3 regions of the Sulfobacillus sp. TH-112 genome follow, and region 3 is predicted to be linked to each of the others. Evidence: riboswitches for the same ligand, from Rfam matches in the RefSeq annotation. Region 3 holds a riboswitch; each other region holds the start of a gene.
The links. Region 3 has a riboswitch for S-adenosylmethionine ahead of ACOJWD_RS03490 (5-methyltetrahydropteroyltriglutamate--homocysteine S-methyltransferase). Riboswitches for the same ligand answer to the same signal wherever they lie in the genome.
Positions count from the first base shown of each region.

Region 1 (16,059 bases), on a different contig from region 3:
CGCTAATCCCAGTGCTCCCCACCAGGTCATCGTCCTCGCCTCCCTGTCCGATATATACGCAAGGTATGCGAGAACATGCCCAAAGTGTGTCTTAGAGCTAAATCAACTTTGCCTCTTGACGCAATTGCTCAACGCGATTAAGTGCCTCCCAGGGGAGCGCCACATCTGTTCGACCGAAATGTCCGTAGGCCGCAGTTTGCAAATAAATCGGCCGCAACAAATCTAATTCCTCAATAATGGCCAGCGGCCGCAAGTCAAACACGCGTCGCACCACCGCGGCCAATTGGTCGTCAGCCAGCGTACCGGTACCAAATGAATCCACCATGACGGAGATGGGGCGCGCCACCCCGATGGCATAGGCAATCTGAATTTCCGCTCTGTCCGCGAGTCCGGCTGCGACAAGATTTTTCGCGACCCATCGCGCCGCATAGGACGCCGAACGGTCCACTTTAGTCGGGTCCTTGCCAGAAAAGGCGCCTCCGCCGTGTCTAGAATACCCTCCGTAGGTATCAACAATAATTTTTCGACCTGTAAGCCCCGAGTCGCCATGTGGTCCCCCAATCACAAAGCGTCCGGTAGGATTCACTAGGATTCGGGTCTCTGGCGTGAGCCACTCTTTGCCTAATGTGGGCACCAACACGGCTTCAATAATCCCATCGCGAAGCTCTTCCGTAGCCACCTCCGCATTATGCTGAGTCGAAACTAACACGGTATCCAGGGCAACCGGCTGATGATCCTCATAACGTACGGTCACTTGCGTCTTACCATCGGGCCACAAAAATGGGAGCGTTCCGTCGCGACGTACCGTCGCCAAGCGATGCGATAGTTGATGGGCTAGTGAGATGGGTAGAGGCATCAACTCAGGCGTCTCACGACAGGCATAACCAAAGACCATGCCTTGGTCACCTGCCCCAATTTGCTCACGAGGATCGATATCCCCGTTACGGGCTTCCAGTGCCTGATCCACCCCTTGTGCAATATCGGACGACTGTTCGTCAATGGAGGTCAACACCGCCACAGTGTCGGCATCAAACCCCATCTTCGCTCGCGTATAGCCTATCGAGCGGATGGTTTCGCGAACCACCTTAGGGATATCTACGTAACAGGTCGTAGAAATTTCGCCTACCACCAACGCAAGACCGGTGGTGACCACGGTCTCAGCCGCTACCCGCGCCGACTTATCATGCTCTAAAATGTTATCCAAAATCGCATCTGAGATTTGATCTGCCACTTTGTCTGGATGGCCCTCCGTCACGGACTCCGACGTGAATAGGTAGTTTTGTCCCAATAATGAACCTCCTCATAAAAAAATCCCCTTCATCTACATGAGAAGAGGGCATTCTCTAATTCTCTCATCCCTCCGGTCGTCCGGTCGGGCTTGGCACCTGGGCGTCGCCTGGTTGCCGGGTTTCATCGGGCCTGTCCCTCCACCACTCTTGATAAGAGAATGTCCTGAAATTGTCGAGTGCATTATAAAATAAAGGAGGGGATGCTGTCAAACGGCGCTCTCAGCACGTGTCAAAGGGTGCGGGTCGGGGGCCACGAGAACGCCCCCGACGGATGGTTCGCTGCCTACAGCGTGAGGTGGTGACTAGACTGGGTGGTTGGTGCGGAATTTTTGACGAGTGGCTTCTCCGCCGCGAAGATGCCGTTCTGCCTTATTCACTTCAAGCACCTTTTTTACCTCATTTGCCAAATGCGCATTGACTTTGGGCAGTCGTTCGGTCACATCCTTATGCACAGTACTTTTGGAGACGCCGAATACCTTGGCGGTATCCCGAACGGTTGCCCCGCTCTTGAGAATATAGTTGCCAATATCCATTACTCGTTGCCAGATGTGGTCTTTCACCTCTCCGGCCCCTTTCTCCCCCCGACGTCGGGTAGAGTATATGGCCCAAAAAAAAATAAATGCCAGGGCTCAGGCCCTGGCATTACTTGGCTCTCTTTCCTTAAGAGGAGGGGTGAAGGTAGTTCATGGGATTGGTGGCGGCGGCATCATGATAGACCTGAAAATCCACGTGCGCTGCCGAGTCCCGGCTATACAGGCTCGGGCCGCCCACCGTACCTATGGCTTGTCCCTGATGTACACTGTCCCCCACGCGTACCCTGGCTTCTCCTAGATGCCCATACACGGTTTCAAAGCCATCCCCATCATTGATCGTGACCGCGAGTCCCATATGTGGCTCCTTAGTTACCTGCGTCACGGCACCCGCCCAAGCCGCATTAACGGCGTTCCCCTTGCTCGCTGCGATCGTGAGGCCGGGGTTGTAATACCACTCGTTCAAAGCCCCTGAATACTGCCATCCAAAGTCGTTGGCAATCTTTCCCGTCACCGGCATCATGAGTGGAGCCGAGGTGGGACCACCGGCGAGAGGAGAAGAAGTCCGAGTTGTGGGCGTAGCCGACTTCGATGGTTTGGTGACTTTTGCCGTAACGGCCAGTGGATGATGTTGTCTAACCACCACAACGGCCACTCCGGCAACCACGACCAGACCGACCAGTGCACCTAGTCCCATAAGGGTTGTCCGACGTTTTGCCATGTTATTCCCGCTTCCTCTGCGAAATTACCCCATTGGGGCTATTTCCAGTTTGCCCAGATTTTGGTAATTCAAACTAATAGGTCACGGTAATAAGCGGGCTTCCCACGTATACCTCCGTTTTATGCATAAAAGGGTTGTAACTGGTCGCGATTTGAATATTCAATGGATGTCCTTGAAGCTCATCATGTTGGACAATGAATGGGGATCTCCCCGCATCGGAAATATATCCGGGAGCCCGAATGCCATTTTCAGTAGTGGCCCCCACACGTTCGAGGGCGGTATTAATCAGTCGTTGTTGCGCCAAAGGAGAAAGGTGTTGGCTTATCGTACCTTCGAGGTTGACGTCGGTATGCACCGTTCCATGAGAAGCGAGCAGATGGTTGAACAAGGTTTCGGTCGACGATAGGCCGGCAAAACCCTCCGGGGACGTTCGGTCAATGACCAGATAGATATCCCCCGTCGAGAGCCGCTCGACAATCACGTTGGTGGTAATGCCCGCGACAGTAAAAGTCTCTTTCGCCTTAATATAGCCAACCCCAATCGTATTCCTGACCGCCGCAGTCATTTTCAGCGCATCGCCCACCTTAGCGGCCGTGGCGTCCAAACTATCTGGAATAGGCCCGCTCAGTTCGACCCAATCATTGATACTGTATCCGGTCGCATGGGCGCCGGTCGCATGAAATGCCGACATCAAGGGCGCCCTCGCCGATGCTTCCGCTCTCGCCCCCACCAAGACCACTCCGGCAATTCCGATAATCCACCAAATATTCCGCATTGCAATAACCTCCGTAGAACTATGGTTACGTACTACCAAATTGTTCCACGCAAGATACCGGTTCATACACAGATGAAAGAAAGAGCCTCATAATGAGGCCCTTCTGGTGTGCATCTGTAGCAATCAATGACCCCTAGTGGGTGGTTGTCGATGTGCCTTGTCCAAGATCACGCCCGGTGGCCTTGAGTCGATTTTCGGCTCGCGCCAGTGCTCGTTGAGCTCGAGCCAGATCGACCGCCGATTGTCCGGCCCCGGTATTGAGATATTCTGCGGCGCGCTGGCGGGCACGTTCCGCCCGTGCTACGTCAATCTCTGAGGCGCGCTCAGCAGAATCCGCTAAGATGATGGTCTCACTGTCTTGAACTTCCAAGAATCCTCCCCCGATCACAATGTCCTCGGTGCGACCGTCATCGTGATATGCCACCATGATGTGGGGAACCAGTGGAGTGATGATCTGCATATGATGGGCTAGAATCCCGATTTCCCCTTCAGTGGATCTGACGATAATTTCGACTACATCCTCATCGTAGACCACGCGTTCGGGAGTTACCACGCGAAATCGATAGGCGGTGGCCATATAATCCCCCCGTTCGTCTTATAAGGTCTTGGCCTTCGCCAGTACCTCATCCATCGATCCAACCATGTAAAAGGCTAGCTCCGGCAATTCATCATGCTTACCTTCAAGGATTTCCTTGAACCCGCGCACCGTTTCCTGAATGGGGACATATTTCCCAGGGGATCCAGTAAACTGCTCGGCAACAAACATTGGCTGCGACAGAAAGCGCTCAATCTTACGAGCCCGGGACACCGTTAACTTATCCTCGTCGGATAGTTCATCCATCCCTAAGATGGCAATGATATCCTGTAAGTCTTTGTAGCGTTGCAATACCTGTTGTACACCGCGGGCTACCTGATAGTGCTCTTCACCCACAATTTGCGGATCCAGAATACGTGATGTGGATGTTAGGGGATCCACTGCAGGAAAAATTCCTTTATCAGAAATGCGACGTTCCAGGTTGGTTGTCGCGTCTAAGTGCGCAAAGGTGGTAGCGGGTGCTGGGTCGGTGTAGTCGTCAGCGGGCACGTAAACGGCCTGAATGGAGGTAATCGAACCCTTTTTCGTCGAGGTAATCCGTTCTTGCAACTGACCCACGTCGGTCGCCAGTACCGGCTGATAGCCTACCGCGGAGGGCATCCGACCTAAAAGGGCCGAGACTTCCGAGCCAGCCTGGACAAAGCGAAAAATGTTGTCAATGAAGAACAGCACATCGCGGTTCTCAGCATCACGAAAGTACTCTGCCATGGTCAATCCGGATAACGCCACGCGCATGCGCACGCCGGGAGGCTCGTTCATCTGTCCATAGACCAACGCGGTTTTATCAATAACCCCGGACTCCATCATTTCCTGATAGAGGTCGTTACCTTCTCGAGTGCGCTCCCCTACACCAGCAAACACCGAATACCCGCCGTGCTCTTTGGCAATGTTGTGGATAAGCTCCATGATGAGTACCGTTTTACCAACCCCGGCACCACCAAAAAGGCCCACTTTCCCGCCCTTGGGATACGGTGCTAGCAAATCCACCACCTTGAGTCCGGTTTCAAAAATCTCGGTCGCTACGGCTAACTCCGTGAACTCAGGAGGATTACGGTGAATGGGCATCTTCTCTTCCGCATCGGTTGCGCCTTTGCCGTCAATGGGCTTACCTAAGACATTAAACATCCGCCCTAAAGTCTTTTCACCGACCGGAACCTCAATCGGTCCACCCTCGTCAATGACACGCATCCCACGCACGACACCATCGGTCGAGGCCATAGCAATACAACTCACCCGGTTATCTCCCAGATGGTGAATCACTTCGAGCGCAATATCAATTTTGGTTGCCGTGATACTACTCTCCGGGCCATCTCCTGGTGCGGATCGATCATCGGACACAATGCGCAAGGCATTATATATCCGCGGCAACTTTCCTGCCGGAAACTCGACTTCTATAACAGGCCCGAGGACCTGTACGACTTTTCCTTCATTTTCAGCCACCCGAACACCCTCCTATTTCAACGCTTCGGCGCCGCCGACAAGTTCAGCAATTTCTCGTGTGATAGCCGCTTGACGCAATCGGTTGCGCAACAAAATCATTCGACGAATCAATTCGTCCGCATTCTTACTGGCACTATCCATCGCCGTCATACGGGCCCCCTGCTCTGACGCCTTGGATTCGAGGAGTGCCCCAAAAATCAACATTTCAACATACCGGGGCAGTAAGTCCTCAAAGACCTCCCGAGGGTCAGGCTCGAACACATAGCCCATTTCCACCCCTTTATCCTCGCGCGTTGCGAGAGGAGGAGCCTCCACGGGCAGTAGTCGAATTGTTTTGGGCTCTTGTGACATCGCGTTATGATATTCCGTATAGGTTAGATATACGGCATCCACCTCTTCGTTCAGGTAGCGGGCGATAATCACATCGGCAATGGCACGCGCTTGACGGTAACTCGGATCGTCGCCCAAGCCGACAAATTCCTCGCCAATCACGATGTTGCGGTAGCGAAAGAAGTCACGCCCTTTACGGCCCACCGCAAAAACCTGCTTTTCTTTTGCTGGTGCTTCGCGCAATACAATGGATGCTCGGCGCAGCACGTTCGTATTGTAAGGGCCAGCCAATCCTCGATCGGAGGTGACCACAACAAAGGCCACCTTGTTTTCAGGGCGCGTTTCCAGGAGTGGGTGATTTTTTCCGCCGCGCCACACGGCGCGAGACGTCACAGCGCGAATTTCGTTGAAATACTCGCGGGACTGACGCGCGCGCTCTTCAGCACGGCGCAATTTCGCGCCCGCCACAAGTTTCATTGCACGCGTGATTTGTTGTGTATTTTGTACACTCCGAATCCGCCGCCGGAGGTCCTGTAATCCGCCCGCCATTTAAAACACCGCCGTCTTCTTATAGTCCTCGATCGCTTCAGCCAGCTCTCGCATCATATCGTCAGACAATGCGCGTTGCGTCCTAATCGATTCCAAGAGCTCCCCACGCTTGTCTTTCATATACCGTACCAATCCACGTTCAAAGCCTCGAACACTTTCCACTGGCAAGTCATCCACAAATCCCTTAGTCACCGCATAAATGACCACGACTTGTTCTTCGACAGGCATGGGCTGGTATTGGGACTGCTTTAGCAGTTCTACCGTTCGTGCTCCCCGGCCCAAACGGGCTTGGGTCGCCTTATCTAAATCGGATCCGAACTGAGAAAATGCCGCGAGCTCGCGGTACTGGGCCAGGTCAAGACGCATTCCTCCCGCTACCTGGCGCATCGCCCTAATCTGAGCGTCACCACCAACTCGAGAGACCGAGGATCCGACGTTAACAGCAGGACGGACGCCTGAGAAAAATAGGTCGCTTTCTAAAAAGATCTGTCCGTCGGTGATGGAAATCACGTTGGTGGGAATATAGGCAGAAATATCTCCCGCTAAGGTTTCAATGATCGGCAACGCGGTAAGACTCCCACCACCCTTGGCATCACTCATCCGGGCAGCCCGCTCCAAGAGACGAGAGTGGAGATAAAACACATCACCGGGGTATGCTTCGCGGCCCGGCGGGCGACGCAGCAACAGGGACATAGCTCGATAGGCGACGGCATGTTTGGATAGATCATCGTATACAATGAGAACATCTTTACCTTGGTCACGGAACTCCTCACCCATCGCACATCCAGCATAAGGCGCCAGATACTGCAGTGGAGCGGGTTCAGCCGCCGACGCCGAGACGATGATGCTGTACTCCATAGCGCCGTGCTCTTCTAGGGTCCGGACAAGACCAGCAATAGTGGACTCTTTTTGTCCGATGCCGACATAAATACAAATGACATCTTGGCCTTTTTGGTTCAAGATGGTATCAATCGCAAGCGCCGTCTTTCCTGTTTGGCGATCACCAATAATGAGTTCGCGCTGACCCCGACCGATAGGAATCATGGCGTCTACCGCCTTGATTCCTGTTTGCAGTGGCGTATTCACTTTTTGACGGTCAATAATCCCCGGGGCAGGGTATTCCACCGGCCGACGCGTGCTGGTGTCGATTGGCCCTTTGCCGTCCATAGGCAGTCCAAGCGCACTCACCACACGACCAATGAGCGCTTCGCCGGCGGGAACCTCGACGACTCGTCCAGTGCGGCGGACTCTATCTCCTTCTTTAATGCCGATATCGTCGCCCAGAATCACACAGCCGACATTATCTTGTTCTAGGTTCAGTGCCATACCGAACACGCCGTTATCAAACTCTAACAGTTCACCGGCCATACAGTCGGCAAGCCCATAGATACGAGAAATCCCATCTCCTACCGTCAGGACAACACCGGCCTCCGATAGTTCCGTGGTAATCCCATATTGCTCAATCTCTTGCTTTAAAATGGCACTGATTTCGTCAGGTCTAATGCTCAACGACACTACCTCCCCCGTCTCCCTGGCGCAGCCTTTCGCCTAAAATGGCCAACCTGCGTGCCAAGCTTCCATCCAGTACCCGATCACCAATACGTACGACCACGCCGGCCAATATGCCCGGATCCTCTTTCAGCGTCAGCTGGACTACCTGCCCTGTAGCACGGCTCAGTGCATCCGCCAAACTTTTCTGTTGCTCCTCTGAAAGCTCATCCTTGGTGGTGACCTCAGCATGCATGATGCCGCGATAGCTGTCCCAGAGATTCCGGTATTCTTCATAAATGGTGGCAAGTACATCTTCACGTTGCTTATCAATCACTACACCCAAGAGGTGGCGCGTCACCGCGTGACAATCCTGGAATATCCGATTCACGGCATCGTGTTTGACTTGTCGAGAAATTTCAGGGCGACGAATGAACTCACTAAATTCCTTGTCGCCTTCCCAAATACCCAGCACGCGGCCAAGATCTTCGGCAATCTCCGCTTCGTTACTGTGACCCTGCGTTATTTGAAAGAGCGCCTGTGCATAGGGCCGAGCGATCACTTCTTTGTTCATTGTAGTTGCCCTGCATCCTTCAAAACCTCATCAAGATATCGATGTTGGTCGTCTGCGGTCAGGTTGCGCTCCATGACCTTCCCTGCGGCAAAGACCACCAAATCCGCTACTTGATGGCGAATGGAAGCGAGCGCTTGGTCACGCTCATGGGCAATTTCTTCCAGGGCTGCCTTTTGTCGATAACTAGCCTCGCGTTGCGCTTGCTCAACAATTTTCTTCGCCTGTTCATCGGATTCCCGTTGCGCATTGGCAAGAATCTGTTTAGCTTCATCCCGAGCCTGACTCACGAGCGTTTTGGCTTCTTGACGAAGCTGTTCGGCTTCTGTCTGAAGTCCTTGCGCATCGTTAATCTGTTTCGCTATGGTGTCGCGGCGCTTTTGCATGGCAGCCAAGAGCGGCTTATATACATACAGGCGTAGCAATATCAATAACAGAACCCATTGCGCTACCGCTGCAAGCATATTGCCGAACGTCAGTGAAGTGCTAGACACGTCAATACTCCTTCCCTAAAACCGTTTCGGCTAACCGATCTTGGTAAATACAAATAACACGAAGGTAATTACTGGCCACGCTTCAACCAACGCGACTCCCACCAACGACAACGTCAATAACCTACCAATGGCTTCTGGCTGGCGACCCACGCCTTCCACCATCCGCCCCATGACCAAACCGTTTCCAATACCGGCACCGATAGCCCCACCTGCTGCAGCCAATGCACCGATGAACAGCAAAATTTCTTTATGGGTAAACACTTTGTCAATTCCTCCTTAGTCATCCTCACTCGTCCGTAGTGATGCTGAGAACCTTTTCCACTCCATGCCCAATGACCTTAGTGATCTTTGCTTGCTTGAATACTCATATAGGCCACTGTCAGAATGGTGAAAATTAACGCCTGAATTAGTGAGATCACCACACTAAAGACTAACCACAGCGTTCCAATCAGAAACGTGGTCAAAACCCCACCAATCCCGTGAGGTAAATGCGTGGTCATTCGTAGGACTAGCTCTCCAGCCAAAATGTTGCCAAACAGTCGGAAAGCCAAACTGACCGGCATTACTAACTGCTCGAGCGCGTTAATCACCAATCCCACGACAGGAAATGGCTTCCACACCCATCCATAAACCCATCCACCGAATCCTTTGTACTTAATTCCCGCCCACTGTATGAGAAGAAACATCGCACCGGCTAATCCTGCTGGAATACTTAAGTAGGCTGTTGGCGAATGGAACCAACCGCCGCCAATTCCAGGCAGTGGCAAGAGACCTAAAATATTGGCAACCACCAGCATCAGGAACAACGTGAGTGCGAGAAGAGAAAGGTTCGGGGCCAATTCCTCAGGAGCCATCTGTCCGACTAGGCCTTGGAAGGTCTCGATGGCAGTCTCCATCATGTTTTGAGCTCCTGATGGAACACCCGCCGTCACACGATTCACTGCCAAAAGGCCAAACGCCAACACTACGGCAATAGTAATGAGTCCCGTAATAAACGGGGGCCATTGAAACGCTGTCAAGGAAAAGTTCATCCGTTCACCCCCTTGCCCTTGCTATGAAGGGCCGCCCACACAAGGTAAACTACATGTGGAACAAAAACCCCCGCCAAGGCCGCATAAAGATTGACATCGGTATACCGCTTTAACACATAGAAATAAACCCCCAACACCACCAAGCGCGACACGAGTCGAAAGTTTATACCCATGACGGCTGCGCGGGGATTTAGTCGGGCCCACAAAGGCATACGCAAACCCAAGCCTACTAGATCTATTTCTCCTGGGAGAATTCCTGCGGCAAATCCCCATAACACATAAGACCTTGTTATGGCTGCTGCACCCACCAAAGCCAGGCCCAGCACAATTGAGAAAACTGCCGCGCGTTTCCACAGGTTCTGGAATTCTTTCACTTTAACAACATCCTTGAGAGGTGAAAAAGTCCCCAAAATCCTGCAACAATCCCCACCAAGACCCCCGCAATAGTTAACCACGGCGTCGTATGCAAGAGGCCATCTAGCCAATGACCCAACAAAAACCCTACCAAAATAGATAGAATGAGTTGAGTTGCCAGTGCCGCCGCCACGCCCACTCCGCGGGAGGCGGAACCATTACGGTTACTGGGTTCTCCCACCTTGGAGCCACCTCTTTCGGTGCAATACTACCCTTTGTCGCCGATTTTGACGAATGCACGTATATCAAGGACAAATGTCGGCGGAATTCGGGGCAAAACGGCTTCTCTCGCAGTCAGGTGGGCACAGTTATCCCACCCTTCACCGAGGAGTAAGTATACCGATCGACGGCACTCAAGTCAAGGGATACGGCTCAGGACAAGGTGCCGAACTGACGATCGCCAGCGTCTCCCAGACCGGGGATGATATATCCCCGCTCATCCAACCGTTCGTCAAGAGCTGCAGTATAAATCAACACGTCAGGATGTTTTGCTTCGACACGCGTAACCCCTTCGGGAGCGGCAATGACACTGACCAGACGAATATTCTGCGCCCCTTCCTCTTTAAGATAGTCCAAGGCATCAATTGCCGATCCCCCCGTCGCCAGCATGGGATCGAGCAAGATAAAGGGATGCGTCTTTTGTCGAGTGGGGAAATTAGAATAATAGCGAACGGGCTGCAGGGTCTTATGGTCACGATACATCCCTAAATGCGAGACCACCGCACCCGGAATGACGTCACGAAATCCTTCCACCAAGCCTAACCCCGCCCGCAGGACAGGCACCAAAATAGGAGCTCGCAGCAATTTTTCGGCCTTGGCCCTTGCCATCGGCGTGTCAACACTGATAGTGTCCGTGTCCAGGTCAGACAAAACCGGATACGCCATCAGTCGAGCAATGGCGGTAAGATAGGTGCGAAATAAGTCAACCGGCGTCTCTTTGTCGCGAATCAGACTAATATGGACCCGTACCAACGGGTGATCAACCAAAATCATCTCGGACACATCCCTCGGCTCTTAGTACCCCAAGTGTCTTATAGACCTGGTTCTTTTCTTTCAATCGACTCAATTTTTTCAATACGCCGCGCGTGGCGTCCGCCGGCAAAATCTGTCGATAGAAATGTTACCAAGATTTCCTGCGCCAAAGGTGCCGCAACCAGCCTTGCTCCCATAGTAAGCACATTAGCATCGTTATGTTCACGCGCAAGTCGTGCGGAGACCACATCGAGGGCGAGCGCTGCACGCACCTCAGGGATCTTGTTGGCGGTCATGCACATTCCTTGTCCGCTGGCACATAACAGTAATCCTCGTTCTACATCGCCGCGCGCGACCGCTTCGGCGACTTTGAGAGCATAGTCAGGGTAGTCCACTGAGTCTTCACTGAACGTTCCAAAGTCTTCTACGTCCCATCCGCGCTCGATGAGGAAATTCACCAACGGTTCCTTTAATACAAAGCCGGCATGATCTGCTCCCACTGCTATTCGCATGACAATTCTCCTTCAATCGTTAGTATGGCATCTAAAAGAGGTCTCCTCATTGGTACCACCCTCACCACAATCTTCGCGTCTTTCCACCATACTACTTCTTCATTGGGTCCTGAGCCATCTCATGATGAAGCTTTTCTAGTAACCGATGGATTTCCCGGGCAACCAAGACATACTGTTCTAATTTTTGGCCAATGGGATCACGAATTTCGCCGTGCTCCCCAACCAGGTCATGCAATTGAAAGGTCTTACTCTCCCATTCTGGACGACGCACCACAACCGCTCGAGCCTGTGAATGGGTCATGGTCACAATGAGATCCGGTGAGTCCTTCACCTCATCCAAATCTCGTGCCCGATGACTGGTTAAATCGGCTTCCCACAGCTTCACCGCCTCAATCGCATAGCGAGACGGTTCCTGCCCTGACCAAGCGGACACCCCAGCGGAACTCCCCCGATTATGTCCCATAGTCCGCCAGAGGGCTTCCGCCATAGCGCTACGACAAGTATTACCGGTACACACAAATAATATCTGAGGTTCGCTCATAAGACCACCCGTTCACTGGCAGCCTTGGATAAACGATTTCGCACCGCGAGTCCAAGCCCCTGAGATTCTCCCCAAACCACCACCAGAGCATCCGGATGGTGACTGTCCAAAGTACGTAGCGCATGAAACAACTGATGTGCCGCCGACGTGTCGTCAGTTCCCAACCTCATACACCGGACATCGCGATCCACTGGGATATTGTCTCGGCACAGCACCGCCACGGTCCCATACCCTCTTTGAAGCTCAGCGATTTTTTCTGCCGCCGCGGCCTCATCCAGCGTATCGATCCATATGACTGGCGCATTGGGTGCATAATGGCGATACTTCATCCCTGGTGCGCGAATAGGACCATCGCCACTTGGTTGTTGGACCTGCCCCACGATGCCCTCCACCAACGCCACATCCAGTCCCCCCGGCCTCAAGATGGTAGGCGGCACGGTCGTACAATCAATCACCAGGGACTCCACCCCGACCTCAGATGCTCCCCCATCAATAATATAGGCAATGCGCCCCTTTAAGTCTTCCCATACCGCGGCCGCCGTCGTAGGGCTCGGACGACCGCTGACATTAGCGCTCGGCGCCGCAATCGGATGTCCCAGACCCGCGATGAGTGCCCGTGCGACCGGATGGCTCGGGGAGCGCACAGCGACCGTATTCAGCCCAGCGCGCACCGCTTGAGGGATTTCCGGTCGCGCTGGAACGACCACCGTCAGCGGGCCGGGCCAAAAAGCGTCGATGAGCTTTTCCGCAGCCGCTGGCAAGGGACCTGCAACTAGTGGCAACAGGTCATCATGGCCACCCACATGCAAAATCAGCGGATTATCGGCTGGTCTTCCCTTGGCATAAAAAATCTTTTCTGACGCCGCTTGGCTTAGACCATCAGCACCGAGTCCGTAAACTGTCTCCGTGGGAAAGGCAACCAATTCTCCCGCCTTTAGGGCGCGAATGGCAGGCGATATTTCATGAGTGGTTAAAATCTTAGTCTCCATAGGCGCCTCCTCAAAATCGAATCATAAGGTAGGCCGCGCCCAAAAGAGTGGTCACCGCAGCCACTTTAAGACCAAACCGCGCATACTGCCTAAAGCTGAGCGAATATCCATGCTCAATCGCAATGCCTTGCGCGACAACATTCGCCGATGCCCCAATGACCGTGGCGTTCCCCCCTAGGGCAGCACCCAGCGCAATCGCTACCCATAATTGTACTCCATAGTGAGGATGTCGATCTAATATGGCGGCCAGCACCGGAATTAAAGCCGCCACTAAAGGTACATTGTCCAAAAGCGCGGAGAAAATCGCCGTGCCAAGAAATAATACCAGCGGCAACCATTCTCCCAAAAAAGGCGTGGTCAAGAGGTTCACCCCGTAATGAATAAAGCCGGTGGTTTCTAATGCTCCCACAAGGATAAATACCCCTGCAAAAAAACCCAGAGTGCCATAATCGAGATGAGTCCACCAGCGCCCCTTAAGTCCTCCCGTGTAAATAGTCGCCAAAAGCGCCCCGCCCAAGGCAATCATCCCTACCTGCAAGTGAAGAAAGTTCTGGCCCACAAACGCCAAAAGCATGGCGACCATAATTACCAGCAGACCATGCAACTTCCTTTCTGCCCGCGGATCAAGCGATGGTCGAGGCTTAGCCTTTGAAGGACGCGGAATGCGGCGAATGGCCACAATTCTGGGAAGCAAAATCGCCAGCAATATTAAAATCGCTACCGCTGCTGGACCCAACAAGCGAACGAAGGTGGCAAATGTCAGGTGCGCAGCCGTACCAATTAAAATATTAGGCGGGTCTCCAATTAATGTGGCCATCCCCCCGAGGTTAGAAGCCATTACTTCAACCATCAAAAGCGGCACGGGATCAATGCCAAATTCCTCGGCCGCCTCGATTAAGATCGGAGATAGCAGCAAAATGGTGGTCACATTATCTAAAAACGCTGAGACAATGGCGGTGATAACATAAAAAATCCACAACAACCGCCAAGGATTGCCACGCGACCTGGCCTTCGCCTGTTGGCCCAACAGATGAAATAATCCCGCTTCCCCGAGATATGCCACAAAGATCATCATGCCGCCCAAAAGAAACATGGTATTCCAGTCAATGCTGTGAAAGGCCATCTGCGGAGTGATGGTTCGACTCACAATCAATGCCAGAGCAAGCCCTAGAGCTACCCATGCGCGATGAAACCAATCCCCTAGTAGCAAAACATACAAGGCCACTAATGCCATAAGCGCGATCCATTGCGGTCCCGTCATCTCTACACGCCCCCATCTAGGGGATTATACGGTGGGATCGTCCTATTTCAGACTGGCCATATACTGTACCCAACCATCCATGCCGCCCCGAAGTTTATAGACCCGCGTCCATCCCTGTTCTTCTAACACTTCGGCCGCATATTCGCTAGCGCCCTTACCAAATTGACAAAACACGACCACGTCTCGATCTGGCTGGACGGGTTCAGGACGATCTTCTAAGTCCAAAATCGGAATATGAGTCGCTCCAGGAATTTGTCCAATTTGGCCAATGCGCACGTCAATGAGAAGAGGCGGCGTCTCGCTCCCCAATCTCTTTACCAATTCTTGCGCATCAATATACTCTGCCATAAGAACCTCCTATCTCCGTCTCCCGATGACGATGCGATCATGGCCTGCATAATCTTGAAGGACCTTGATGTGATGAAATCCGCTATCAGCGAGGTAGGAAGCGACATCCTGCCCTTGCTCTGCCCCACATTCTAAGAATATCCTTCCAGAGGGATTCAGCCAACCGGGGGCAAGGTAAATCAGCTGACGAATCGTGGAAAGTCCTCCCTCCGCCGCATAAAGTGCGAGGTCCGGCTCATAGCCGAGTTCTGGGGATGCCTCCTGCCATTGATGGTCTATATAGGGCAGATTGGCTACAATCACATCTTGCCTTCGAGGCACTTCTAAAAGAAGATGAGAGCGAAGAAAGTTCACCTCAAGCTGTAGTCGCTCGCAGTTTTCCCGTGCGACGCGAAGCGCCGCCTCACTCACATCTACTCCCTGAATGTCCCACAACGGGCGCGCATACTTTAGTGCTAACGCAATCGCTCCCGAACCGGTGCCCACATCAACCAGATGAACACGGGGATTCTGGACCCCCTCTAAGATTGCGTCAACCATCAGCTCGGTTTCTGGCCGGGGGATCAAGACATCTGGGGTCACTACGATGGACAGCCCATAAAACTCCTTGACACCAGTAATGTAAGCAACTGGCTCACGTTGGACGCGCCTGTGCACAAACGCCAAAAACCGCTTTTGGATTTCTTCTGTCACCGGCGTCTCATGGATAATCCATTCTTCTAGGCTGCGCCCTGAAGCAGCCTGCCACAAATATGCAGATTCCCGGTAGGCATCTTCAATCCCGACGGCACGCAGTTGGTGTGAGGCGGACCTCAATAGTTCTCGCCACTCCATCCCTTACCCCTCGTTGAGCCGTTCTTCCTCATCGCGTGCGATGAGGGCATCAATCACTTCATCCAGATCGCCGTCCAGCACCGCCTCAATGCGATATAGCGTAAGCCCTACACGATGATCGGTAATCCGTCCTTGAGGAAAGTTATAGGTGCGTATGCGCTCTGAACGATCGCCCGTCCCCACCTGTGAGCGGCGTTCTGCTTGTTCCGCATCATGCGCTTCGGAAGCATACAAGTCGCTCAGTCGAGCCCGTAGTACACGCATCGCCTTTTCACGATTTTTTAGCTGCGACTTTTCATCTTGACAATACACCACAATCCCTGTGGGCAAATGCGTCATCCGCACAGCGGATTCCGTCTTATTCACATGCTGCCC
Region 1 is NZ_JBYCKN010000101.1:5,778-21,836, forward strand. Features, by position in the region: gene ACOJWD_RS06515 (glycosyltransferase) at 1-30, opposite strand, end outside; gene metK (methionine adenosyltransferase) at 98-1,288, opposite strand; SAM riboswitch class I at 1,350-1,446, opposite strand; gene spoIIID (sporulation transcriptional regulator SpoIIID) at 1,592-1,849, opposite strand; gene ACOJWD_RS06530 (peptidoglycan DD-metalloendopeptidase family protein) at 1,950-2,540, opposite strand; gene ACOJWD_RS06535 (YwmB family TATA-box binding protein) at 2,614-3,315, opposite strand; gene atpC (ATP synthase F1 subunit epsilon) at 3,449-3,892, opposite strand; gene atpD (F0F1 ATP synthase subunit beta) at 3,911-5,350, opposite strand; gene atpG (ATP synthase F1 subunit gamma) at 5,363-6,229, opposite strand; gene atpA (F0F1 ATP synthase subunit alpha) at 6,230-7,738, opposite strand; gene atpH (ATP synthase F1 subunit delta) at 7,728-8,291, opposite strand; gene atpF (F0F1 ATP synthase subunit B) at 8,288-8,782, opposite strand; gene atpE (ATP synthase F0 subunit C) at 8,813-9,043, opposite strand; gene atpB (F0F1 ATP synthase subunit A) at 9,121-9,813, opposite strand; gene ACOJWD_RS06580 (hypothetical protein) at 9,810-10,187, opposite strand; gene ACOJWD_RS06585 (AtpZ/AtpI family protein) at 10,184-10,408, opposite strand; gene upp (uracil phosphoribosyltransferase) at 10,600-11,220, opposite strand; gene rpiB (ribose 5-phosphate isomerase B) at 11,259-11,711, opposite strand; gene ACOJWD_RS06600 (arsenate reductase/protein-tyrosine-phosphatase family protein) at 11,803-12,252, opposite strand; gene ACOJWD_RS06605 (L-threonylcarbamoyladenylate synthase) at 12,249-13,241, opposite strand; gene ACOJWD_RS06610 (ArsB/NhaD family transporter) at 13,252-14,502, opposite strand; gene ACOJWD_RS06615 (rhodanese-like domain-containing protein) at 14,545-14,850, opposite strand; gene prmC (peptide chain release factor N(5)-glutamine methyltransferase) at 14,860-15,684, opposite strand; gene prfA (peptide chain release factor 1) at 15,688-16,059, opposite strand, start outside.
Region 1: it holds a riboswitch for S-adenosylmethionine, as region 3 does, so the genes downstream of both, metK (methionine adenosyltransferase) here and ACOJWD_RS03490 (5-methyltetrahydropteroyltriglutamate--homocysteine S-methyltransferase) in region 3, are expected to answer to the same signal.

Region 2 (9,137 bases), on a different contig from region 3:
TGCAACAAATCTAATTCGAGAAAGAGTGATTCTGATGACCCATCCCACCCACTATCTTCGTTCTACCAGCCAGACGCCAGATATTCAAATTTTGAATCCGGATCATCGTAGCCTCGACTTGCTTCGGCTGTCGATGGTATTCTTTGCCTTAGTGGATGTCGCCGCGCATCTCTATGCGAGTCCCGGATCTACCCCGATTGTGTCCTATTGGATTGACGTAGAAACCGCCACCTATGGTCTCATCGCAGTGGTCTACCTTTTGGGACTGCGCCGCTACTACCTCTTACCCATCCTATTCACACTCTATAACATGAGTATGTACTTCCTCTCGGGCGTTACCTCATTACCGTTCGGCATCGCCCCTAAACCTCTCGTCGGCCACATCCAGTTTGCTTTGTACTCATTTGGCCGCGGCATGTCTCTTCTCGCCTGGATCTATCTCCTGGTGATGGGTATCATCATGTTAAAGAAGGACCCCGGATCGAAATTAAACCAATTGCTCAATTAGCCCCCCTAGAGTTCTGCTCTTCAGGAGTCTTTAGAGCCAAAGTCCAGTGTCTTCGCGACCAAAAGCACCTGGGTCCACAAGACACTGAACCTTGGGTTTCCCCATACCCGCACGCAACAGCATCATGTTGCCCGTCCAGCATCATTCCCACGTTTGCGGCAGCGTAGCCAAATGCTGCAACCAATCTAGAGCACCTCCCCAGCAAAAGGTTGGGATACCATGGGGCTCCGACCGCATCGTTTGCCATTTGGACTCTTTCCCTGCTGTCAGTGCTTCATCATCTCCACACTCCCGAATCCTCAGCGAGTTGACTCCTCTACATGCGCATAAAAATTGTCTACCGAGATTCGTTGATGGCCCGTGCCACTAAAGTATGCGGAGGAGGGTTTGAGCCACGACTCTGCGACCCAGCCGGCCGTTCGGTTACAAAGCGTCCGCGACGACATCATATTGGATTATCGGAAGAAGATAGCGATGCCTGTATTCTATCTCCCCGAAATTGTCATCGTTTGTGACAGAGCCCTAAATGATCGGTGCCACGTCACGGGCACGTAACTTCTTTAGGGAAAGCTCTGGTCGAGCGAGCCAAGGGACAGCCCACTTTTGCAACTGATCCTGAAGTACTTGAAAAAGGAAGCGCTCTATCTAAAAAGTGGTCTCCACTGTCCCGAACCCAACGCAGCCGGAACATATCACCAATGAGGTGAAAACATGGCAAACAACTTCGTCCCCATCGTGCTCGAACCGACCTCCCACGGCGAACGTTCCTTCGACATCTTCTCGCGCCTGCTTCGGGAGCGCATCATCTTTCTTACCGGGCCTATTGACGATAATATGGCTAGTTTAGTGGTAGCCCAATTGCTATTTCTTGAAAGCGAGCATCCGACCCTGCCGGTCCATCTTTATATTGATTCGCCCGGCGGATCAACCACGGCCGGCATATCAATCTACGACACGATGCAGTACATCAGTCCACCTATCCATACCGTAACCACCGGGCTGGCTGCCAGCATGGCGGCTCTTCTACTGGCCGGAGGGCAGCCAAGTCATCGCTACGCCCTGGCACATAGCCGCATCATGATCCACGAGCCAGCGATTGGTGGAGGACTAGGAGGCAAGGTGACCGACCTCAAGATTACGCTCGACGAGCTAGCAGTGACCAAAGAAGTCCTGATACACTTATTAGCAAAGCATACGGGGCAACCAGTAGAGCGGGTCGCGGCCGATGTGGGACGCGATTGTTGGCTCAGCGCTGAAGCGTCGCAAGCGTATGGTCTAATCGATCAAATTAGCAAGCCCCGCAAGGAAAGATAGCCGAAAGGAGCGACATCATGGAATCCGCATTATTATACGGCAGTAAAGACATTTCTCCGCTATTGCGCACCATTCAAGTTGCGATTCACGAGACGCCTCCAGTGTCTCTCATCGTCTGGCAAGATATGCTGTTGCCAGAGCTGAGGCGCGGTCGTATTGACATTCAAGAGGCGTATATCGCCAATTTTTGGCCAATGGTCTCGCAGGAAGCCAGGCGTTACGCCCGATCAGGCGGAGACCTGGATGACTTAATGGGAGAGGGCGCATTGGCGCTGTGGGAAGCGGTCTTCGGCTATGGACCACGCCGTCATCGCACCACTTTTACTGCTTACGTCAAAAATCATATCCATCAACGCATCCGCCGTGCTTATCGGCGCGAACAAGGATATCATCACGGTTCTAAAATTGTACCGCTGTCTGACCACCAGGGAGGACAGGTGGATGACACGATGGACGCGACCGAATGGGCCATCGACCTCGCCCAAGCACTCAGCGAGTTGCCAACGCGGGATCGCGAGATTCTCCAAATCCGCCAATTACCGGCCTCAAATCACCCCGATTACGAAACCACTCGCAAACGACGTCAGCGAGCTCGGCTGCGTCTCCGAGAGCAACTGACGGAACGAGGGGGGCTGCCCCAGTGAAAATTCTGGTGTTAGGTGGTACCCATTTTCTTGGCCGTCATTTGGTGGAGGCTGCGCTTCTACACCACCATGACCTGACGCTATTCAACCGCGGAAAAACCGATCCGGGAGCTTTCCCGAATGTGAAGCAAATTCACGGTGACCGCGCCGAAGACATAGTGCTTCTTTTGGGCCACCAGTGGGATGCGGTCATTGACACCAGCGGCTATCTCCCCCGGGTGGTGCGACAATCCGTTGAGCAGCTCGCTCCCTACGTGTCCCGCTACCTCTTTGTCTCCAGCATTTCCGTGTATCGTGACTTCCACCAAGTTCAGATGACGGAGGATTCGCCCGTCGACCGGTTGAAAAATCCAGACGACGAAGACATTTTTCAGTCCTACGGTCCCCTAAAGGCTCTCTGTGAAGAGGAAGTGCGTCAAGGGTTTGGCCAACGGGCGCTCATCGTCCGGCCAGGACTCATCGTAGGGCCTCATGACCCAACCGACAGATTCACCTACTGGGTGCGACGGTTTGCCAGCGGGCAAGCTGTTGTGGTGCCGCGACCGGATGATCGGCCCGTCCAATTTATCGACGCACGAGACCTTGCGGCGTGGATGCTGCAGCTGTTAGAGCGGTCCGCATCCGGCACCTTCCAGGCCACCGGCCCCATAGAGCCGCTCACGATGGGCGCGTTAATCGCCGCCTTTCGCGAAGCGCTACCCGACGCCGGCAAGCCTGTGTGGATACCGGAGCCCTTTCTTCGCGAACACCATATTGCGGAATGGACCGACCTCCCCTTGTGGATCTCTGAACGGATGGGCTGGCCCGGGTTTCTCGCAGTCAATATCGACCGGGCTCGCGACGCCGGCCTGAGTCTTCGCCCGGTAACGGAAACAATCCATGACACGTGGCAATGGGATCAATCCCGTGGCGCACCTCACCTAACCGCTGGCCTAGATGACGAGCGGCATAACGCGCTTCTCGCCGCTTGGCGCCAGAAAGGAGGATGACGGCCCTCTTTGACACTCACTGCGGGGGTTCGCGCAGCCGACCGAGGTTCTCGATAATCTTACTAACGCCTAGCAACCTGCCCTCTCCCACGGGACCAAAAGTTTCGAAACGCTCGAAGACGCTAACCTCTAAGAGCATCATATGCATGATTTGACAAGCCTCAAGGCGTCCTAACCGCTCGAACCCTCATCATCGAAAAGTGGCGTTCGCCTCAGGCGTTGCATAGGCACAAAGAGCCGTCCCATCCCAAGCCGATTAAGCTAGGGAATTCCCAACAATGGACTGCAATGTGATTCGACTTAAAGACGACGCCGAGACGAGCGGACCTCGCCAGGTCTCCATTCGCCAACCGCCATTAATTAACGCTATCCTGCATAAATTGGAGCCGAGATGACGAAGATTTGGCTATACTGGCTCATGTAGAGCGCATGCTGAAGCTGTCATGCATGGCGGCTAGCCGTCATGCAATGCGCATGTGCTGTTTGCAAAATCCGCAATGTAAACCACCATTGTCATGAGAGGACATCAGAAATATCAAGGAGAGCGATCCTATGGCGGAACTGATAAGAGATGGCGACACATTGGTTCTAAAACTAACGACGATAGAAAAGGCCGAAGGGGTGCATGGCGATATCCGGGTCCCGGTATCCGCTGTGCAACACATCACGGTTCTGGACGATGTCATCCATGCCGTGCATGGAATCAAAATGCCCGGATCGCGCCTTCCCGGGGTATTTGCCATGGGTACCTTTATGTCAGGATCGGAGACCATATTTGCCATCGTGCACCATCAGACCAAACGCGGTATCAAAGTGACCCTCACCGGCGAGCATTATGATGCACTGATCATCGGAACCGACAGTCCCGAAAAGGTGATTGCCGCACTGCATATCTCATGACAGATAGGGATAATGCACCAGAATTTCCGAGGTATGACGGGTTATCATGACCGTCTGTTCTCACACGTATCGGTGATATTCATGATGACGTCAAACGACCCCGGGGGACGGTGCCGGTATTTAGAATCATCGACCTAGCGCTGCAAGACTTATGAAATGGATAAAGGCGGACGCTTACCACCATCCGCCTTTATCCCGGCCTTTTCTTACACCCCGACAGGAGCGTCCTCTTCATAGATGCCCAAGTGATGTCCTTTGTCCGCATCCAAGTTGCGCGTGGCTCTCACAGCGTAGAGAATCGCCGGAATCGTGACAACCGCCCAGAACACGCCTGCCCATGCCAGAGGAAATACAAATGGCAATAGCGATTCATAAAGGACAAACCAGAATAGCCCCATGGCCAATACGGGAAGGGCGAGGTGAAACAAGACCTGACCCAGGTTGCGTTCACCGTGCGAAATGCGCATAAGAGAGATGTTCATTAACGTATGCGCGCTGACGAGCCCGAACAGGACAGCGGTGGTCAAGACATTAAAGGCTTGAACCGGTCCCAACCAAAAACCGAATCCGAGAGCAATGAATAGGGCAACCACGGCCAGAAATGTCACGCTGTTAATGGGCGCACGGCGACCATTGACGTGCGCAAAGCTGGTCTGCAACAGCTTGTCACGCCCCACCGCATAGAGAACCCGGGCCGAACTCGTCAACAACGCAAGATCGTCCATCAGTGCACTATTGATGGCCAAGGTCACCAACGCAATGGCGCCAACGGGTCCGAAATAGTGCAGATAGACCGTGACACCCGGGGCATTAGCGCTCGCAAAGGCGCCCATATTGGCCTGGCCCCAACCCACTGTGAGTGCATACGCTGCCAATGTTAAGGCAGCGCCCACTAAAGTGAGAGAAACAATCGCGGCCTTACCGATCACCCGCCCCTTTTGTGTTTGAATACCCTTCGCTTTGCTTTCTTCCCCCAAGGGAGCATGACTGCCGACACCAATAAAACTGGTAATGGCAAAGATCATGCCCATGGCCACTCCCTTGACGCCAACAGAAGCCATATCGAACGGGTGTAATGGTTGAATGATATGCGTACGGCCAATGATGATCATGGAGGTCACGATAAGAAAGGCAATTTCAATACCGCTAGTCACGACCAATGTTTTCACCGTCGGGCGAATACCTAATACGGTGAGCAACCATGGCACGCCAATGAAGAAAGCGATACCGATGATCCAAAACCAACTAGGAAGGTTAATCCCGACCATATGCGCCAAACCCGGCAAAAAGACTCCAGCCACATAGACTGGCACACCGGCGACGCTCACCACCTGATAGAAAATCACCATGATAGCCGTGATGAGGGCGGCTGTAGGACCAAGTCCCGAGGACACATAGGCATAATATCCGCCCGCAGAGTTACGATGCTTAGATAAGTGGTAAATCGTATTCACTTCGATGAACATTAACGCAAAAGCTAAGAGATAGGATAAGGGAAGCGCGACGAGTGCAAACGCCGCCCCCGCAGTCATGAAGGCTACCACATCACAAGTCGGAGCCATACCGGCTAAGCTTTGGCTCACCAACCCAAAGAAGCTCACAACATTAGGTTCGAGACGACCATCACTCGGTCTCTTTTCCATCGCCGATGCCATTTTTCGATCCTCCTTAAACACCAATTTTATGCATATGCAACTTTATTGCATTTGATAATAAATTATCATGGCCATAGCATTCCGTCAATAGCGTTCCACGATCTCTCTCTGATAGATTTTCACAAGATTTAAAGATCATTGGGAAAAGTCCTCATCGCGCCTACTTCTCGTCTCGCAAAACGGTCGCAGAGCCCGGCCATATGTTATCTCTGACCGCCCACTTTCCCGATGCCCTCATCCCTTGCACTTCTTTTCCCTGCTTGCACCTATTGACACCCTGCTTGAGCGGGCGTATTGTACTTTTCAACTATATATTGCATGAACTCTTATCTAGACAGGTAGAGGGATCGGCCCGATGACACCTGGGCAACCGGTTCTCCCTTGGGGAGAATGCGGTGCCAATTCCGACGGTAGATGTATGGTACCGACAGATGAGAGAGCGCCTTTTATTGTCGGCCTCTTTCGTCTTTGATGAAAGGAGCCGTTTTTGTTGGAGTATATTACAGCCACCTATAGAGTGCCCTGGACGACCAGTATTGCTGAAAAAGCGGACGCCATCGCGGTTGGTATGACCGTAGGGTCTTGGACCGATCTCCCCGCCACCCGGCAACCCCATCTGAGCCAATATCTCGGCGAGGTGGGTGCTATTACCCGCGAAGGAACTGTCGGCTTCTTTGAAATTCGTTATCCCGTTGTCAACGTGCGCCCCTCCATCGCATCCCTCTTAACCGTCGTCTTTGGCAAATTGTCGCTCGACGGCCTAATTCAACTTTACCGACTCGATCTCCCCAGGAGTTATCAACGTGCGTTCCCTGGCCCGACCTACGGAATTCCCGGATTGCGCGCATACCTCAATGTCCCTCAGCGGCCCTTGGTGATGTCCATTTTCAAAAGCGAAAACGGGCGATCACTCAAAGAATTTCAGTCGGCGTTTCAGGAACAGATTGACGGTGGTGTGGATTTAGTGAAAGATGATGAGATCTATATGGCCGATGGCGATGCTCCCCTCCTTGATCGCATTCGCCTGGCCCATGATCTCCTCGCAGAACGTGAAGAACGCACAGGCAAGAAGGGGCTTTATGCGGTCAATCTGAGCGGCACTCCCCGGCAAATTATGGAGGATGCTCGCCGGGCCGTAAACGCGGGTGCCAGCGCATTTCTTATCTCGGCATATACGTTGGGTCTCGATGTTCTGAGCGACCTCAAACAGGAAGGTATTCGCGTACCGCTCATTGTACATCCCGCCTTTTCCGGCGGACAAATTGGCAATCCAAATATCGGTATTCATCCGGCCATTCTCCTAGGACTCTTGCCCCGGCTGGCCGGTGCCGACATCGTCCTCTATCCATCGCCCTACGGAAGCGTCGCCATGCCGAAAGAAAACGCCATATCGGTGGCGGATGCGCTGCGACGTGATGGAGAATTTCCCGCGGTCTTACCCGGACCTTCCGCGGGGATCCATGTAGGGATCTTAGCGGACCTATTTCGCGACTTTGGTGCAGACATTGTGATTAATGCCGGAGGAGCCATTCATGGTCACCCCAGTGGCACCACCGTAGGTGCCCAAATTTTAGTGGATGCTGCAGAACGCTATCCCGAGGTGGTTCTCTCATGAGTATTCCGTTTGTGGTGGTATCAGACTTTGATGGGACGATTACCCAAAAAGACTTGGTGGTAGCGCTCACTACCCATGTCGCACCAAAAAATCAACAACTCATCACCGCCATTCAACGTCGTGACGTCTCATTGCGCACTGGACTGGCCGAACTGTTCTCCACCCTCCCGAGTGACGGGAAGCGTGAATACGAAAGCTACTTACACGATACTGCACGCATCCGCCCCGGTTATTATCAATTCGAGAAGGTGCTTAAGGCCGCGAGCATCCCCTTTTACATTGTCTCTAACGGTCTCGATTTCATGTTAGATGCGGTTCTCCTTGACAGCACGACGGAGCGCATCGTCAATCACGCCAATTTTGATACCGATCGCATCACCATTGAGTGGCAATATCCGTGCCTACCCCCCTGCCCAGGAGGATGTGGGCTATGCAAATATCAGGTGGTCGATGAATTGCGTCAGCAGTATGGGGTCCCCATTGTCTTCATCGGCGACGGCGTTACAGACTACAATGGCGCTCGCCACGCCGATCGAGTGTTTTCCCGAGGTCAATTGTCGAATTATCTGCATCAAGAAAATGTCCCGTATACTCCATTTGAAACATTTGATGACATTTTGGAGTCTTTGTTTGTGGTCCATTCGGAAGGAGCGCGCACATGAGTACCTCATTGGAATCAGAAATCCGATCGCAATTAATCCATATCGGTCATATCCTCGCGCAGCGTGGGTGGCTTCGTGCGACCTCTGGCAATCTATCAATCTATGATCGCCTACAACAAAAACTCTATATTACCCGTAGTGGAGTCGACAAAGGTCGATTAGAAGAAAAGGACATTCTCACGTTAGATGATGCGGGAAGAATCCTCGAAGGCGAAGGGAAACCGTCGTTTGAAACCTTGGTGCACCAGACCATCTATCAGCACACCGAGGCAGGCGCCTCCTTGCACGTCCACACCGTGCATAATAATGTGGTGAGCAAATATGCCCATGACCACTATCTTCATTTTTCTCACCACGAAATGATTAAGGCGCTCGGCTATTGGGATGAAGACGCGTGCCTCGATCTTCCGGTGGTGCCCAATCACGCCCATATTCCTGCTCTCAAAGCGGCGGTGGAAAGTGCCCTGAATCCCGCCGTACCCGGAATCTTAGTGCGAAACCACGGAATTTATGCGTTTGGAGAGAGTCTTGACGCGGCCCTACGCCATCTCGAAGCGTTTGAGTTCCTATTCGAGTGGTATCTTTTAGACCAGTTAAGCGAAACCGCCGTCCCCATTTTATAAAAAGGAGTGTTTTTCCATGCCAGAAGTTCTGGAACACCAAACCCAGCGAATTATTCCCCAAGATCAGGTCAAAGCCTACCTCAACGATCACGACGTGCACTACGAATACTGGCCCGTCGATGCCCTGCCTCTCTCATTGAGAGAGCGCAAGACGCTTTCTGATGAGGATAAAAGCAGCATCTTAGAGGTGTTCCATGACCAACTGGCTCGGATTTCTGCCGAACGAG
Region 2 is NZ_JBYCKN010000019.1:306-9,442, reverse strand. Features, by position in the region: gene ACOJWD_RS01255 (hypothetical protein) at 35-508, shown strand; gene ACOJWD_RS01250 (ATP-dependent Clp protease proteolytic subunit) at 1,220-1,822, shown strand; gene ACOJWD_RS01245 (sigma-70 family RNA polymerase sigma factor) at 1,840-2,466, shown strand; gene ACOJWD_RS01240 (NAD-dependent epimerase/dehydratase family protein) at 2,463-3,455, shown strand; gene ACOJWD_RS01235 (hypothetical protein) at 4,008-4,355, shown strand; gene ACOJWD_RS01230 (APC family permease) at 4,562-6,010, opposite strand; SAM riboswitch class I at 6,334-6,448, shown strand; gene ACOJWD_RS01225 (2,3-diketo-5-methylthiopentyl-1-phosphate enolase) at 6,501-7,625, shown strand; gene ACOJWD_RS01220 (MtnX-like HAD-IB family phosphatase) at 7,622-8,287, shown strand; gene mtnB (methylthioribulose 1-phosphate dehydratase) at 8,284-8,910, shown strand; partial or broken gene ACOJWD_RS01210 (cupin domain-containing protein) at 8,927-9,137, shown strand, end outside.
Region 2: it holds a riboswitch for S-adenosylmethionine, as region 3 does, so the genes downstream of both, ACOJWD_RS01225 (2,3-diketo-5-methylthiopentyl-1-phosphate enolase) here and ACOJWD_RS03490 (5-methyltetrahydropteroyltriglutamate--homocysteine S-methyltransferase) in region 3, are expected to answer to the same signal.

Region 3 (6,409 bases):
CATTTGATGCCCGCGTCACAATGCGTTTCACGGTCTCGGGCTCGATATTAGTTGCCGTTCTTCCGGGAATGTTATAGATCACTAGCGGACGTTCCGTGGATCGGGCCACCGTGGTGAAGAACTGATACAATCCTTCCTGAGACGGCCGATTATAATACGGAACAATGACCAATACCGCATCTGCTCCTAAAATGTCTGCCGTGGCTGTGAGTCGCAAAGTATCTTCCAAATTACTACTGCCCGTAGCCAGTAGCACGGGAACCCGCCCCGCCACCGTATTTACGGTAGCGCGAAAGATATCTTCTCGCTCTTTCATCGACAGTGCTGCCGGCTCCCCCGTCGTTCCCGTCACTGAGATTCCATGACTTCCCTCAGAAATGACCCAGTTAATCTGTCGGACTAGGGCATCATAGTCCACCGTGTTTTCATCAGTAAATGGCGTGACCACGGGTACAATCGACCCTCGTAATCGTTCGGCAATCGCTTTCATGCTGGCCCTCCCCTTACTTTGTGGCTGTCGCTGGGCATTATTTGTTGAATCGATACCTATCACTATCTGGTTAAACAAAACCAATTCGAACAGGAGCGAACAAGCGATATTGCTGTACCTCGCGGCTTGAGTCCCCATAGCGCGATTGCTCGATCTCACGCAGGGTTTCATCCCCTTGGCGCCGCCCACCAAGACCTTAGTCAGTCGGGGAACAAGAAACCAAACGCTCCTCCCCCAAATAATAAGTCATCATAATATTCCGTATTTCATATTATATTCTAACATTGTTGCCTAAATGCTAGTAGCTAATGGTTGATTCTTGTCGCCCCGTGACCGCTCCGCATAATCGAGCGGACTGGGGGATATGTCTTTATCAATAACCGTGTCGATGGCATTGACGTTTCCACAAGTTATGTCATAATGATTACAAGACTTGCCCTTATCAAGAGCAGCTGAGGGAATGGCCCTATGATGCTGCAGCAACCGGCCGTTAGTTGGCATGGTGCTAATTCCTTCCCGCAAGGGAAAGATGAGAGGCAGATGGTTCGGACCATCTGATACTTGACTTGAGGGGGCCCCATAAGAGGGGCTCATTTCATGTCAACAAATAAATCGCTTCGATAAAGCGAATCCCCTCTGCACCAGACCTTCATGCGATAAGTGAGTCGAACTTAAGCAAGAAAGAAGGTTACACTGCAATGAGTCAAGCACCATTAGGCCCGTTTCGGGCAGATCACGTCGGCAGTCTATTGCGCCCAGACCGACTCAAAGAAGCCCGTCGTCGACTGGCACTGGGGGCACTCGACCCCACGGTTCTTCAAGCCATCGAAAATGAGGAGATTGCTCGCATCATAGAAAAGCAAGCAGCGTTGGGCCTCAAATCGGTCACCGATGGAGAATTTCGTCGTGGATATTGGCACTTTGACTTTTTAGAACATCTCGCCGGTGTTGAAGCATTTGAGGCCAACGATAACGGTATTCACTTCCAAGGACAACATCAACTTCAGGCTCATAGCATTCGCATCGTGGATAAAGTCCGGTTCCATCGTCACCCCATGTTGGCACACTTTACCTATTTGAAGGACCACGTGCCAAACGGATTACTGCCGAAATTCACCATCCCCAGTCCCAGCATGTTGCACTTTCGGGCCCAGATGAATAGTGCTGTGTATCCTGATCTGGAAGAATTCTTTCACGATACTGCCATAGCCTACAAAGACGCGATTTCCGCGTTTTATGACGCCGGTTGCCGATATCTTCAGCTTGACGATACCTCGTGGGCCTACTTTTGTTCGAGCGAACAGCGAGACGAACTCCAGACCCGCGGATGGGACTTGAAGCAGATACAAGATCTTTATTCCAAGACCCTAAATGAAGCTCTTCAAGACCGGCCGCGCGATATGACCATCACAATGCACATTTGCCGGGGTAACTTCCGGTCCTCATGGATTGCGTCAGGCGGCTATGAGCCCATTGCCGAGCGTGTATTTGGTGGCGTCGACGTTGATGGCTTTTTCTTAGAGTATGACACGGAACGCGCCGGAGGCTTCGAACCGCTGCGATTTGCGACCCGCCCTTCGTTGCGTATCGTCTTGGGCCTCATTACCTCGAAAGAGGGAAGACTGGAGTCCAGCGATACCATTAGACGGCGCATCGATGATGCGTCGCACTATATTGACCAAGACCGTCTATGCTTAAGCCCACAGTGCGGGTTTGCATCAAGCGAAGAGGGTAATACTCTGACAGAAGACGAACAATGGGCCAAATTGGAACATGTCGTTACCATTGCCCGAGAGGTCTGGGAAGACAGTTAAGTCTCTCACGTTTTTTGATTTCTTCTCTATCCTGCCACGAGCCCCCCTGCGGGACACTCGTGGCACTCATTTCCACAGAAAATTCCATCTCACCTACTTCACCCAACCGACGCGCCCCCAGAGTATACTTGGATACTGTCGCGAGAATAGCGCTCCTCACCCTAGTCACACTCTGGTGCCTAGACCTTAAGGGTCAGAACTTATTCTCCCAATGCCGTTCCCGTTACCAAGAAATGAGATGTTCGCCACGAATCCCATCTTGGTCCGTAAGCGAATCTTGATTAGCCTGAACGATGATACAGTAGAGATCTTGGGTAGAATTATTTCGCCAAGCGCGGCTGCCTTCAGGAGACACTCTCACCACCGTGCCGGGGTGAACCTCAAAGACATCCCCATCCACCTGAAATTGCCCTTCTCCTTGAATAAAGATGTACATCTCTTCATGCTGGCGATGTTGATGGAGAAACGGCACCACTTGTCCAGGACTAAACCGATTCAATGAAATCTCCATCCCCGTAAACCCTAACGCTTTACCCAAGAAAAGCTTACCGTCCAACCCCTCTAACGGGCCAGATTCGCCCACCGTATAATTTTTTCCTTGCCGAATATTTTCCACTGCTGCCATTGCACTATCCCTCTCTTTCTATATGTAAGTCACTTCATATTATCACGTGTAATAGAGGGGCCCAATCAGGTTTTATGCATTTTCTGATCCTCTACAGATTATCGCCCATGACGACGAACCCTATGGTGAGACTAATCCACGGAGGAGGCGCATAATGACCCGCACCCACTTCCTTATCATCTTAGCAACATCGTTAGGATTCAGCTTTCCTCTTTATACATTAAATCCAAGTCGGATAGTGAACCTCTCTCGTGTGTTAGCGAAAACTGCACCCTCAACCACGCTCCCTAAACACCGAAATAATCCCCAGTTGGATCTTCTTGTCCACGCCAATCGCGAGGCATTTAGCAATGCGCTACGCTCCATAAAAGAACCAAATCCGAGGATCGTGGATGCCAATATCAAAACCATGCTCCAGATACGGACTACTCTAACCTACATGTGGCCAGAAATGAAGGGCCGGGCAACCGCCAGTTCCCAAATTATGGCGATATGTCATGACTGGTGGAAAATGAGACAACTTCTCCTCAATCACGGTCTCCTTAACGAGATGCGTAAGCCCTCAATGATGACGTTAGTGATGCATGCCCAGGCCTTGATCGCGACCACTCCGCCGCTGGCGCAAGGACGGCGAAGGCGTCAGTTCTCCTCCTGGAATCCAGCTCTGAGACGCGACTTATGGCTCTTAAATGGCGTGCCCCGACTTCCAAACCGTGGGCGTAATCACGCCCATCCCTATCCTTCTGGATAGCCAAAAGAACAGTAGATCATGTCATCGAAGACAGGGGTGACCCGATTGATGTAGGCTTTTTGTTTTTCACCGGTTACTTTAAGACTATTGCGGTCGAATTAGATGAAAGTGCTGCTATTGACGGGGCAAGCTACACTCAATATATATTTCGCATTATTTTGCCGTTAGTGAAGCCAGCCCTGGCTACGGTAGGCATTTACGCTACTGTGACCGTCTGGAACGACCTTATTGGACCGGTAGTCTTCCTCTCTAGCCAATCACTTTTTCCGCTCACATGAGGCCTGTTTGCGTTTTACGGAAGCTACCAAAGTGATTGGACTCGTTTAGCCGCGGGCATATTTATCGTGGCCGCACCACTCATTGTCGTGTTTGCCTTTGTCCAACGCTACTTCGTCCAGGGTGCAGTGTCTGGGTCGGTGAAACTATGAAGATGCCTCTCGGAGAACCGCACGGCGAGGTTCCCTTCCTGGATCACCTGTTAAGCCTATGAACTGGGGTCCTAGTGTTTGTGGGATTCAGCATCGCGGCGGTGGCCGGTTCTCTCCTCATCATCACGCTCCCGGCAAATCTTGCCGCTCTATTTGCCGCTCATCGCGCACTCGTTCTTCAGCGTCTGCCCGCTCGCGACGCATTTTTCCAATATTTTCACACCTCTAAGACCGTCTTTTTCCGCAGCATATTGGTAATATGGCCCCTATCTATGGCACTTCTATTATCTTGGTTGGATGTCCAATTGATGCGTAATCAACTACCCTTAGCTGTATTACGAATCGACCAGACCACGTTCCTGCTCCTCGATTGCGTACTCGCTCTCCTCACACTAATGGTTTTGACCCACCTTTCTTTTTCGCCTTCGTCCATTAGGACCGCAGTGAAAAATTCCTTCGAGGAGCTTCGTGTGGCGCCACTCAAGGCGGCGCTCTTTCTCGTCGTTGTGGCTGCGGCTTTGACGCTGTGCGTAATCCTCCCGTACCTCTACCTTGTCATGCTTGGCGGTCTAGTCATTACTAGCGCAAATCATTTATTGGCGCCATCCACGAGCTAGAACGATGTCAATCTGGAGGAATATCGGGATTGGGATTTTAGTCCATATATGACTCCGTGCTAGCATAGGAGGTAGTAACAGTGACAGTGATCGTGACAAGGAGCTGCCTACGACGGTGAGACGCCTGAGGATTGCCATGCTATGGGGCCTATTGTTGACTCTCAGTCTTTCTGGATTTACCAAGACTGTTCCAAAGCGTGTAGTGAAGCCGGCGACGCCGTTTTTAATCTACTATGGGTGGATTCCCACCAACCCCCACCAATTCCTTTCATTTGCACAGTCTCTGAAAGGCTACCCGATTGTGATATTGGGCAGTGACGACGAGTGGCACTCTTCAGGCGACCTCGCCGCGACCGAAGAACTAATCAAAGTCTTGCCCAAGGTGACATTCTACGGCTATGTCGATATCGGCGTCACCGATGGTCAGCCTAACCATTCGCTGACAACGATCTCCCTCTACTTAAAGCAGTGGCGAAAAATTGGTGCTCGCGGTGTTCTTCTTGATTGTGCTGGTCCCGACTATGGTGTATCGCACACACGCCTCGTCAATAGCGTGCAAGGGGCTCACGATAACCACCTGCGGGTCTTGGTGAATTCCTTTAATCCCGGTGCAGTGCTTTCGATAGGCTTACGTCATGGGGATGCCTGGCTTGCCGAAAACTGGATTATCCAATCGGGGGCCGTCGTCAATGCCGAACAGCAGGGTGAAAATCTGACTGCACTACCGCTACTTAGACAGCACCACATCATGATCTGGATGACCGCCACTGACAGTCGCCCTCCTGATGCGTTATGGGTAGCGCTATGGTCTGAACGGACGGTCAAGGCCATTCAGGGGCAGGCCATAGCTGTCGCCGGGCCCTATTACTCTAGCCGAAGTAATGCTGTGGTACCAGCGCAATGGATTGTAAATACTGTAATCCATCCGTGAATAGCAGAAGGAGGCCAATAGCATTATTCATTGGCCTCCTCGCGTTTTTGTAAGGTGAAATCATCCCGTTAGGTAATCACCGCGCATATCATGCCTCATCCTGTTCAACCTCTGAACTCACCACCAGCACCGGAACTTTGCTATGCTGAACTACCGAGTACGACACACTATTAAATATATTGCCCACCATAGAGTGGTCGCGTCGTCCCATTACAATCAAATCAGCGTGAACCGATTCTGCATAATTGCGAATAGCCTCCGCTGGCGCTCCCGATCCCGCCTCTCGTGTTACCGGAGGACAGTTCGTTAAAAGTGTCGCACTACGTTCAAGCGTGTTCTCTGTCTCTTGTTGGGCTAGTCTTGCCGCTTCTTCCCATCCAGCTGTAGCGGCCTCCGTCGGGAGCCAATACACCCCGCCACCAGGCACTCCCCCCATCACAGGAGCTACCGCTCCCACAGGAATACCAGCACTGGCTGATGTCTCCCGCATGCCCATCGGAGACGGAACCACGTCATGTGAGACACAGAATAGATGGATCTCCACCGCAAAATTCCCCATGTTCTGGTTAAGCCACTCCGCCGCCTCATCCGATGGTTTCGAGCCATTGACCGCCAATACGATCTTCAATGGTCGCGATAACGGGCCTTCCTCAATATGATCGGCTATCTCTCTTGGTACCAACAGCACCGGGATGTTCGCTTGATGAAGCACCTCAAATGCAGTACTTCCTAGCCCTCCCAAACTGGCGTGGC
Region 3 is NZ_JBYCKN010000056.1:374-6,782, forward strand. Features, by position in the region: partial or broken gene dapA (4-hydroxy-tetrahydrodipicolinate synthase) at 1-490, opposite strand, end outside; SAM riboswitch class I at 927-1,026, shown strand; gene ACOJWD_RS03490 (5-methyltetrahydropteroyltriglutamate--homocysteine S-methyltransferase) at 1,189-2,304, shown strand; gene ACOJWD_RS03495 (cupin domain-containing protein) at 2,528-2,929, opposite strand; gene ACOJWD_RS03500 (hypothetical protein) at 3,084-3,680, shown strand; gene ACOJWD_RS03505 (ABC transporter permease subunit) at 3,740-3,958, shown strand; gene ACOJWD_RS03510 (hypothetical protein) at 4,183-4,725, shown strand; gene ACOJWD_RS03515 (hypothetical protein) at 4,841-5,656, shown strand; gene ACOJWD_RS03520 (universal stress protein) at 5,745-6,409, opposite strand, start outside.